One region of the Aerococcus sp. HMSC10H05 genome, then DNA from elsewhere that is predicted to be linked to it. Evidence: a T-box and tRNA genes for the amino acid it is inferred to sense, from the RefSeq annotation. Region 1 holds a T-box; the other holds one or more tRNA genes.
The links. A T-box is a leader RNA that pairs with one kind of tRNA and senses whether it is charged. The one in region 1 lies ahead of leuS (leucine--tRNA ligase), so its partner is inferred to be a tRNA-Leu.
Positions count from the first base shown of each region.

Region 1 (5,904 bases):
CATATATTCAAATGCCTACAACTTTACTTTCAGCAATTGATTCTTCTGTAGGTGGAAAGACAGCAATCGATTTACCTCAAGGTAAAAATTTAGTGGGTGCTTTTTACCAACCTGCTCGAGTTCTATGTGATTTGACAACTTTCCATACTTTATCACAAAGTATTTTCGAAGATGGCTGTGCAGAATTAATTAAATACGGCATGATCTTAGATGATGAATTACTCAATGATTTAATGACACGTGATCAACCATTGACTGCTTTAAGTGATGATTTAGCCAATATTGTAAAACGATGTGTAGAAATTAAGCGTAATGTTGTTTTAGAAGATGAACACGATTTAGGTTTACGACAATTGCTTAATTTTGGTCATACAATTGGTCATGCTATTGAACAAGTCTCTCACTATAAAGTTTCTCACGGTAGAGGCGTTGCAACGGGTATGATCTTGACCCAATTAATGGCTGAAAAAGAAGGATTAACCGATTTAATCTTGGCTGAACGTTTCAACCAATTACTTAATCAATATCATTTACTAGACCAAGTTTACCTGGCAAAAGCATATACGTTTGCGGATCTTCTAGATGCTATGACGAATGATAAAAAGCGTCGAGGTGGCGAAATAACTGAAATTTTCCCAGAGTCATTTGGAAAATGTGAATTAAAGACAATCACCTTTGATCAATACGCTAATTGGTTAGAAAAAATTTTTACTGATTTAAAAACCGATCAGCTACCAATAACAATTATAGAAGCGGAGGCCTAGTGCGTGGATTCAATTACAGATATTAATGGAACAACGAAATTTGCAGCAGTGATAGGTCAACCATTAGGTCACTCGCTATCACCTATTATCTATAACACTTCATTTAAAGCACAAGATATGAATATGGTTTATCTTGCTTTTGAAACTGATGAAGCGGCAACTATCGAAAGAATTGAACATTTAAAAGCGTTGAACATTCAAGGCATTAATATCACAATGCCAGGTAAATTTGCGGCTATGCAGACGGTTGATCGTTTAGATGCTGCTAGTCAATATGTTAATGCGGTAAATATGATTACACGAGATAAGAGTGGCCAGTGGGTAGGCTACAATACTGATGGTGCTGGATTGTGGCTGGCTGTGAAAAATAGAGGCGTTGACCTAGCTGGCAAGCGGTTAGTGGTGTATGGGTCAGGCGCAACATCGCGTATTATCATCGCACAAGCAGTGATAGAGGGCATGACAGATATTTCAGTAGTAGCACGAAATATTCAAGATAAAGATTTACTAATACAAGTATGTAAAGCGTTAAGAGCGGATTACCCTACCATCGATTTGAAGCTAATTGACCTTTCTGAACAAGATCAAGTGGCGACTGCGGTAAGAAATGCAGAAATTGTGATTCAATCAACCAGTCTAGGAATGGCAGCGAGTCAAGGGCAATCCATATTAGCGGATGAGCATTGGCTACAAGCTGGTACTGTTGTAATGGATGTGATTTATGAGCCAATGGAAACGCGATTTATGCAACAAGCTAAGGCGAGGGATTGTGTAGTGATAGGTGGCTTAGATATGTTAGTTTATCAAGCAAAATTAAACTATCAATTATTTGCCCATAAAGAAATGCCAGTTCAAGTAGTTTTCGATACGGTGAAAGCACAATTGCTTGCTCAAAAAAGTGAATTAAAACAGAGTGGATAATGGGTTAGTCAGTTTGCTTTTACTAGGTGAAAGTGCTAGAATAAGGGCAATATTTGAACTTTTTCAGAGGTAGTAACAAGTAGCGTTCAATTAAGCGAGTATACGGTAGGTGAGAGTATATTTGAATCGCTTGTGAATTAGACTGGATGATAAGTTGGTAACGATGATAACATCAGTTACCACGTCGCGCCAACGTTATCGGTATGAAGAGTACAAATCATAGGTGGTACCACGAAATACATTCGTCCTATATACGTTTTTTTGACGTATATAGGACTTTTTTATATTTTTATATAAAAGGAGAGACAAAAGACAATGGCTTTTAATCATAAAGTAATTGAAAAAAAATGGCAAAAGTATTGGGATGAGAATAAAGAGTTTAAGACTTTAGAGGACTATTCAAAGCCTAAGTATTACGCCTTAGATATGTTCCCATACCCATCAGGGGCAGGATTACACGTAGGGCACCCAGAAGGATATACAGCAACAGATATCATTTCCCGTTACAAACGTGCTCAAGGTTATAACGTTTTACACCCAATGGGATGGGATGCGTTTGGTTTACCAGCTGAGCAATATGCACTAGATACAGGAAATGACCCAGTTGATTTTACAGCTAAAAATATTGCAACATTCAAACGTCAAATTAAATCATTAGGTTTTTCATATGACTGGGATCGTGAAATTAATACAACTGATCCTAAATTTTATAAATGGACCCAATGGATCTTCACCAAATTATATGAAAAAGGTTTGGCCTATGAAGATGAAATCTTAGTTAACTGGTGTGAAGAATTAGGTACTGTATTAGCTAACGAAGAAGTCATCGATGGAAGATCTGAACGTGGTGGCTATCCAGTTGTTCGTAAACCAATGAAACAATGGGTATTGCGCATTACAGCATATGCTGACCGCTTACTAGAAGGGTTAGATAACGTTGACTGGCCACATTCAGTTGTTGAAATGCAACGTAACTGGATTGGTAAATCAGAAGGGGCGCAATTAACTTTTGACATCCAAGATCACGATTTAACCTTTGATGCTTTTACAACTCGCCCAGATACGATTTATGGCTTAACTTTTGCTGTTTTAGCGCCTGAACATGAATTAGTTCGTCAAATTGTTACAGAAGAACAACGTGAAGAAGTTGAAGCATATTTACAGGCTGCTTCAATGAAATCTGACTTAGATCGTACAGATTTAGCTAAAGAAAAAACAGGGGTATTTACTGGTGCATATGGTATTCATCCACTAACTGGTGAACCATTCCCAATCTGGGTTGCAGACTATGTTTTAGCTTCATATGGTACTGGTGCTGTTATGGCTGTGCCAGCCCATGATAGTCGTGACTATGAATTCGCTAAACAATTTGACTTGCCAATCGTTCCAGTTATTGAGGGTGGTGAAGTCTCAGTTGAAGTTTACACAGGAGATGGACCACATATTAATTCAGGTGAATTAAATGGTTTAGAAACAGCAGAAGCTACTGAAAAAGCAATTGAAATCTTAACCGCATCTGGACGCGGTGAACGCCAAACCACTTACCGTTTACGTGATTGGGTATTCTCTCGTCAACGTTATTGGGGTGAACCTATTCCAATCATTCATTGGGAAGACGGCACAACTACTGCTGTACCAGAGGAAGACCTCCCAGTTCGTTTACCAAAAGCAGATAATATTAAACCTTCAGGGACAGGTGAATCGCCATTAGCCAATATTGAAGACTGGCTATATGTTACTGATCCAGAAACAGGTATGAGAGGTCGTCGTGAAACAAATACTATGCCTCAATGGGCAGGTTCATCGTGGTACTTCTTACGCTATATTGATCCAAAAAATACCAATGAATTTGCTTCAAAAGAAGCTTTAGATTACTGGTATAACGTAGACTTGTATATTGGTGGGGCAGAGCATGCAGTGCTACATTTATTATACGCACGCTTCTGGAATATGTTCTTATATGACTTAGGTGTGGTACCAAATGAAGAGCCATTCCAAAAATTATATAACCAAGGAATGATTCTTGGTGAAGGTAATGAAAAGATGTCTAAATCTAAAGGAAATGTTGTGAATCCTGACGATGTCGTTAACCAATATGGTGCAGATACCTTACGTTTATACGAAATGTTTATGGGGCCTTTAGATGCGTCTATTGCTTGGTCGGAAAATGGCCTTGAAGGTTCTCGTCGCTTCCTGGAACGTGTATGGCGTTTATTAGTGGATGAGAATGGCAAAATGCGTGACCGTATTACAACATTAAATACTGGAGAATTAGACAAGGTTTATCACCAAACAGTTCAAAAAGTTACCGAAGACTTTGAAAACTTGCATTTCAATACAGCAATTTCTCAAATGATGGTATTTGTGAATGAAGCGAATAAAGCTGAAAACCTATACTATGAGTATGTAAAAGGTTTTATTCAATTACTTGCGCCAATTGCACCGCATTTGGCAGAAGAAATGTGGGTAATTGTAGGGAATGAACCTGGAATTTCATACGTACCGTGGCCAACATTTGATCCAGAAATGATTGTTGATGATGAAATTGAAATCGTTGTACAAGTTAATGGTAAAATCAAGGCTAAATTACAAGTTGCTAATAATAGTGCAAAAGAAGTATTATTAGAAATTGCACATGCAAATGAGAAAGTGCAAGAAGCGATTGCAGGTAAAACAATCCGTAAAGAAATCGTAGTACCGAATAAACTAGTGAATATTGTCGCAAATTAGTGGATATCATATTTGTCTTGTGTATAATATGATTAGTTTTTAATAAGAGGAGATGGCGTTTACATGAAAAACATTTTAATTATCCACGATGCTTCTAGCTTCGGTAAATGTTCTACAACAGTAGCATTACCAATTCTATCCAGTATGCAACTACAAGGAACTATTTTACCAACAGCCTTGCTTTCCACACATACAGGGCCAGGATTTGAAGGATTTACATTTCTTGACTTAACTGATGAAATGGAAAAAATTGTGGATCATTGGCACTCATTTGGCTTAAAATTTGATGTAGCGTACGTTGGCTATTTAGGTAGTGTTCGCCAAATCAAGTTTCTAGAGAAAGAATTGCCAAAATTATTAAAAGATGATGCAAAATTCTATTTAGATCCTGTTATGGCTGACAATGGTAGTTTCTATTATGGTTTTGACGAAGAATATGCTAAAGAAATGTTGAATTTATGTGCGATGGCAGATGTGATTATGCCTAACCAAACAGAAGCGAGCTTCTTGTATGGTGTGGAGTACACTGAAGGTATCTGGCCACAAGAAAAAATTGACGAATTCTTAACATTAGTTCGTAAACAAACAAATGCTTCAGTTGTGTTAACTGGTGCAGGATATGACGGCGAAAGCCAAACTGGTGCTTACTACTTAGACGTAGAGACTGGTGAACAAGGTTTAGCGACTGGACCATTTATCGGTGGTAAATTCCACGGTACTGGGGATATCTTCGGTTCAATCTTTGTTGGGGCATTAGCAAATGGTGCTTCTGTTAAAGTGGCTAGCCAATTAGCGGTGGACTACATTCCAAAAATTATCGAAAAATCATTAGACGATCCAGATGTTATGATGAATGGTTTACAATTTGAGTTATTCTTAGGTGATTTATCCAACTTTGTTTCTAAATTAAAAGACAATCAAAATTAATATTCAGATAAATGATCAACTGGCAGTTGTGTAAAACTACATGACTGCCAGTTTTTATTTGGGATTTAATCGCTTTTCAAATGCCTAGGTGTAATATGAAAAAGTAAATTTATTCTCAATAGCATACTGAATTAGTTCTAAAAAATAAGGATAAATCTATGCTAGCCTCCTGGTTATATTGAACATTTAATCCCTTACTTTTCTGTTATAATCATTTTGCGAATGCAGATTAGCTTGAAAACTTAAAGTCTTTTTAATCCTATCTTGATTGAAATAGCGGCGTGTATTATATAAAATGAAAGCTAAGTGTTTTTCAAAGATAAATAAATAAAAATTTGTAAGGAGCAAAGAAATATGGGTATAGAAGATCCAAATTTAAATCGGACTGATGAGCTAGAACAAGTAGTTCAGCCTGAGGAAGTGGATCCACTAGATCTACCACCTAGAAAACCAAGTGCTAGCGCTCAGGAGAAAATGAATGCTGGTGCCTCTTGGATGACGATTGCCTCTATGGTATCGCGGATTTTAGGGGTTCTTTATATTATGCCATGGTATAGATGGA
Region 1 is NZ_KV786961.1:2,011-7,914, forward strand. It holds gene aroB (3-dehydroquinate synthase) at 1-764, shown strand, start outside; gene HMPREF3116_RS02115 (shikimate dehydrogenase family protein) at 768-1,685, shown strand; T-box leader at 1,739-1,938, shown strand; gene leuS (leucine--tRNA ligase) at 2,001-4,415, shown strand; gene HMPREF3116_RS02125 (pyridoxamine kinase) at 4,479-5,342, shown strand; gene HMPREF3116_RS02130 (putative polysaccharide biosynthesis protein) at 5,697-5,904, shown strand, end outside.

Region 2 (5,904 bases), on a different contig from region 1:
AAGGCAAATGGATCCTGTTTTTCCCGTCTTTCACCATGCTGATCTTCAATGACAAATTTATATAGGTCCCATTCTTTGGCATCTAGGCTTACAATCGTCCACGCACCGGTGTCTGCAACTTTTTTCATTTGCATTTCATTCCAGTCAGTAAAATCTCCTTCTAGATATACTGCTCTAGCCTTTGGGGCCCATACCGTAAATCGATAACCTTCTTTATGATTGAATAATTTTTTTGCGCCAAGGAATTTATATGCTTCATAATGATTTCCTATATTAAAAAAATACATTTCTTCTGCTAAGTGTATGTCTTGAACGGTAGTCTCAGCTTCTTTTTCTTTAGCCAAAATGATTCCTCCCTAATATAGCAAATTTCAATATTTGCTATTTGAATATTTGTTCTATAACTTTTCCCTCTACTGGTGTATTAAATGCTAAATCTAACATTGCGAGCATTGTCGGGCCTTCGTCTATTAGACGGCCTTTGGATATTGTTTCGCCCATTTTGATTTTAGGCCCTTTTGCCATAAACATTGTCGTGTAATTTTCTTTTTCAGGACTATAACCATGACTGGCTTTTAAAAATTTGACACCTGGAATACTTTTATTTGTGTCTTCCAATATTGGTCGCTCAATATCGCTCTCGAAATAATAACCTGCTTTAGCTTCAACTAACGCAAAGCAATTTGGATCAGCACCTAAAGCTATCGCCTCATTTTGACTATAAATCTTATCAATGTATGGAGCTAAAGGAGTGAGTAATGTTTTTAATTCATCCATTATAAAATCATCATGATTTTTTACATAGATATAGGTAGAACCGTCTGCTCCTTTAGCATATACGTCATAATCCTGAATCTTATTTTGCTTATCTATTCGAATTAAATCAGCATTTTTAAATAAGTGATTCGGTCGAATAACCGTATGCGTATCAATTTGATAATGATCTCCTAAAAGCACAACATGCGCATCTTTATATGCTTCTGTAGACTCAAGCGCTTTCATTAATTGGCCTAAATGATTGTCCATACGTTCAAGTGCTGCCTTTGATTCAGGTGATTTCACCCCATATCCATGCCTTGTAGAATCAAGGTCTACAAGATGAAGTGCTAACACATCTGGTTCTTCTTTTTTTATCGTATCAACTGCTACAGCAGTGACAAAATCATCCAATTCTGGTTGCTTAATACCTGATCTTAAATGGCCAAATTTATGATTTTTCTCGAGTAAATATTTAGGAGAAGATGCGAAAAGTGATACTGCTATCTGGGAGTGCCATTTTCGATTAGCAAAAATTTCTGCAATATTATAATCAATAGCAACACTTTTACCAGTAACGGGCCATAATATAGTGGATACAGTTAAACCATGATTACTGGCAATCTCAAACAAAGTTGGTGATTTAATATATCTGGTGTACCAATACCAATCGGGTGATAAAAGATCGGGTTGCAACAAAGTATTATTAATAATTCCATGGTCTTTGGGGTACTGCCCTGTCACTATAGATGTATGACACATATAAGTTAATGAAGGGTAAACAGTTTCTACGTTCTCAGCTAAGGCTGCTTCCTGACGAAATTTATTAAAATTTGGTAACGTTAAGGCGTAAGCCAAATCATCAGTTCCAAAGGCATCTAAACTAACAATAACTAATTTCTTATTTGTCATTAAGTCCCCCCTATATAAAATAATCATATATATAATTATAACTTAAAAATTATTTAGTTGGAATGAAAAAGCTTTCATTATATGATAAAAAAAAGCGAGGACAAAAATGTCCTCGCTCTCCAAGACTAGGGTCTCAGCTGTTCACATCAGCTTTTGACCAAGTACCCACTTCCTGTGGTGACTTTCATCGTGTACTTTCTTTAACTACATGCACAGACTTACAGTATGCTGTGCGTGTCGCCTCATCGCATGGAGTAAGTCTAACATGAAGTTACATAGAAAACAATCCTTTTTTTGTCAGTTAAAGCTTTACATGTTAAAATTCTTGAATTGTCAATATTATAAGCGAATCACTTCAATTTTATAACCATCTGGATCAGTTACAAAGAAATATCTTGGTTTTGTATCTCCTGGTAATTGTTTTAATTCAGTGACATCAAAGCCTTTTTCACTATGTTCTTTATGTAGTGATTCTAAATCTTCCACCGCAATCGCAATATGTCCATAGCCGTTACCTAAATCATAAGCCTCTGATCCATAGTTATATGTCAACTCTAACTCATAATCATCATTAGGTAATGATAAATAGGTTAGTGTAAATTCATGTTCAGGAAAATCTTTTTCTTCCGCAACTTCAAATCCAAATGCTTCTTGGTAAAATGCTTTTGATGCCTGTAAATCTTTCACACGATAGCAAGTATGTGCCATTTTCATTTATGCCATCTCCCTCTCTATTACTTTCTTATCTATTGCTAATTATAGTTTAGCAAAGATTGTTAAAAAAATTAACCAAAATCTTATTTTTTATCTAAAAAAGCGCAAATTCTATTATAAGTGATCAATTGACCTAAAATATGGATAATTCTCACGGATAATTTCTGTTAAAATTCCCTTCGTTAATCTCTTCAATTTTTTTGAAATATACACAGGGAAGGCCTGGTAAATCCTTACCCAATTTGTCCAAAAAAGGCTGAGATATTTCTTGATCAAATGGTATGTATAGAAAATATTTCTCTTTTTGCATAGAAGATCTATCACAATTCCAATCCATCTTCTTTTTTTGTCACATTTAGTGATTCAATGTGTGTTTTTGGATCTACTTTTTACACCTTTAAAAAAACAATAAAATTCTTTAGAAATGTACAGTCTCTTTCAAAACTATGTTATCATGATATGAAGTAAAACACACTTTTAAGCATATTAATTACTAAAAAGTGTGATGCAGAGATAAGGAGTACAAAAACGATGATTTGTCCAAATTGCCAATCGGCTATTCCATCAAATGCGCAAATTTGCCCACAATGCGATCATATTATGATCAATCGAGACATGGATGACGATTTACATGATACGATTGAGATCCCAACAGCAAGATATTCCAATGAAATGATTGAACATGACGATCAATACACTACCTATGAGGAGTTGAATAATTCTCCTATTCAAGATACCACCAATAAAGACAAAGGAGATAAAAAGACCAAGAAACCTTTCTTTTCATTTGGAAAAAATCATAAACAAGATAAGAAAAATGAAGACGACGGGCCTAGTCGCCGAAAAAATAAAAAAGCTGAAAACCATCTGACATCTTATATTAATTACTTATTATCTTATATCAAAAAACCAATTCAATCGCCATCAACCAACGAATTTAACGATAATCCAAACCATGGTATAACAAGTTTACTTTTATTAGCTATTCTAAATGCAGTATCTATTACATCTTTAGCTAATTACTTTGTGTCACATTATGAGTGGTTTGCAAACTTATCTGTATTACCTAATCTGGATTTTGATTTTGTTGCTTGGCGATTCGGATTAAAAACCTTTGTATTCTTAATTATTACCCTGTGGTTATTACCAGCTATTATTCATTTATTCAATCGGAATAATGCGTCAGAAAAAATTAGCAACAATGTTTGGCTAACTCATTTTTTTGGTATGAATAGTATTTCAGTGGTTGTGGCTTTCATTTGCTTTTTAATTTCCCTATTATCACCTTTATTTTTCATGATTGTTGTCCTTTTACTTTCTCTCATGCAAATTGCCTTGCTAATTATAACTTTATCTATTCACTTCTTACAGTCAGGTAATGTTAACAATTCAAAAGCATTTTATAGCATATTGAGTGTATTACTATTATTCTTTATAGCGGTTATTTTCTTAGTTGGTTTAATATATTAGTATTCTTTAGCGTTATTTAATTATCTGGATATGCAACTTAAAACGATTACTAGTAAGGCAACCTTCGATATTTACATATCACTACAGGTTGCCTCTTCTTTTAATCATAATCAAACTGATAACATTTATCTCTACAGCATTAGTAACGCTAACACGTATATCTCTTATATTTTGTTATCTTTAACACGCTAGTCTTGAATGCTATGTGATTTTTCTAAACATATTGCAAAATAGTCTGCATCTTTATATAATAATGTATGTGATATTTATTGAAGCTATTCATAATATTATCACTAGACATTTAAAAACTTGCGGTCATGGCGGAATGGCAGACGCGCTGCCTTGAGGGGGCAGTGAGATTACTCTCGTGCAAGTTCAACTCTTGTTGACCGCATTTATATACTTTCAAATACTAGCCAGTAATAGTGGGATTATAAAAAGTGGTTTAGATGACAATATCTAAACCACTTTTTTAGTGTTTTTATAATGTAATGACTTCGTAACCTGCATTTTCAATTGCGACTCTTGCAGCTTCACCTTTACCAGTATGTACTTGAATGGTAATTTCAATACCCTCTTCATCATTAACGAAAATATGGGAAACACTAACATTTGCGTCTGCCAATACTTTCGTAATTTCTGAAAGTACACCTACTTTATCTTCAATGACTTTTACCACAATTCGGCTACTCACATCATCTGGTTGGTAACCCGATAAATCAATCAAGGCTTTAAAAATATCTTTATAAGTTACAATACCTTCTACGACTTTATTATCATCAACAATTGGTAGCACACGTAAGTTATGCTTACGCATATACTCTGCAGCTTCTTCCACCATCCATTCAGTAGTTGCTGTTGCGGCTTGTTTATCCATAAACTTCTCAACATTTGCTTGAGAAAGAATGTAGTTTAATTCATATATACTCAAGCTTGTTGCATCTGAAGCAGATTTTGCATCAATAATATCTTGAGTTATTAGACCAACAAATTGCCCATTAGATGTAACTGGAAGATTATGAATTTTGTGACTTTCCATTTTTGTCACAGCCTCTGTCACATAAGTCTCTGGTGAAACAGTAATTACATCTTTACTCATATATTGTTTGATTTTCATGAAGGTCCCCCCTATATATGTCAATAATATTTAAGTGCTTACATATATTTTATCATTTACCTAAGTAAAGTACAGATTTTAATATTATTTCGGTTCAATTACAGTAACATTCTCAGTCGGCTCACCATTCATTACTTCTTGAATATACGCTGGTGCAGAGACATTATGTTCTTCATCAAAAGAAATATCGTAAGCAATTCCTTCGAACCCTTGTGTTTTACCAATCGCTTCTTTTATGGCTTTTGGATCTGTAGAATCAGCTTTATCTATAGCATCCATCACCATATTTGCTGCATCATAAGCTACTGCAGAAAACATATCTGGTTCTGTCCCAAATTTTTCTACGTATGCATTGTAGAAGTCTTGAACGTCTTGATCAGCATCTTCTGTAAAAACAAAATGAGCTACATAATAGACATTTGTCATATTCTTTGCACCTGCAAGTTCAACGATATTTTGATTTCCTAAGCCATTTGGTCCTACAATGGCAATATCAATACCCATTTCTCTGGCTTGCTTAATAATTGGACCCGCTTCTTGATAATAGCCAGCAATAAAGATGACATCAGGTTGTTGCGATTTTACATTAGTTAGGACAGAACTAAAGTCCGTATCTCCAGAAATATACGATTCATCAATTATCACATCACCTTCAAAATGATCTACAAAAATATCAGTTAAATTTTGTCCATAGTCTGTAGAGTTGTCTTTCAGTACGGCAGCCGTTGAATAGCCATTTTGATTTGCAAATTCAGCAATTGCTGCACCTTGAAAGGAAATTTCAAAACTTGTGCGATAAAAATACTCCCATACTTCTCCCGTTTTTGAATTAATTGTCGCATCATCGACGGTTGTAGTTGCAGATACAAATGGTACCTCTGCATTTTCAGCCACAGGTTGTGTAGCAAAAGTTAAGGCTGCGGTTGCAGGTCCTA
Region 2 is NZ_KV786996.1:11,370-17,273, reverse strand. It holds gene glgB (1,4-alpha-glucan branching protein GlgB) at 1-344, opposite strand, end outside; gene HMPREF3116_RS07065 (alkaline phosphatase family protein) at 382-1,668, opposite strand; gene HMPREF3116_RS07060 (lactoylglutathione lyase) at 2,008-2,382, opposite strand; gene HMPREF3116_RS07055 (zinc ribbon domain-containing protein) at 2,914-3,852, shown strand; tRNA gene HMPREF3116_RS07050 (tRNA-Leu) at 4,164-4,246, shown strand; gene HMPREF3116_RS07045 (CBS domain-containing protein) at 4,334-4,969, opposite strand; gene HMPREF3116_RS07040 (ABC transporter substrate-binding protein) at 5,054-5,904, opposite strand, start outside.
Region 2: it encodes a tRNA-Leu, which carries the amino acid that the T-box ahead of leuS (leucine--tRNA ligase) is inferred to sense. The anticodon was not compared.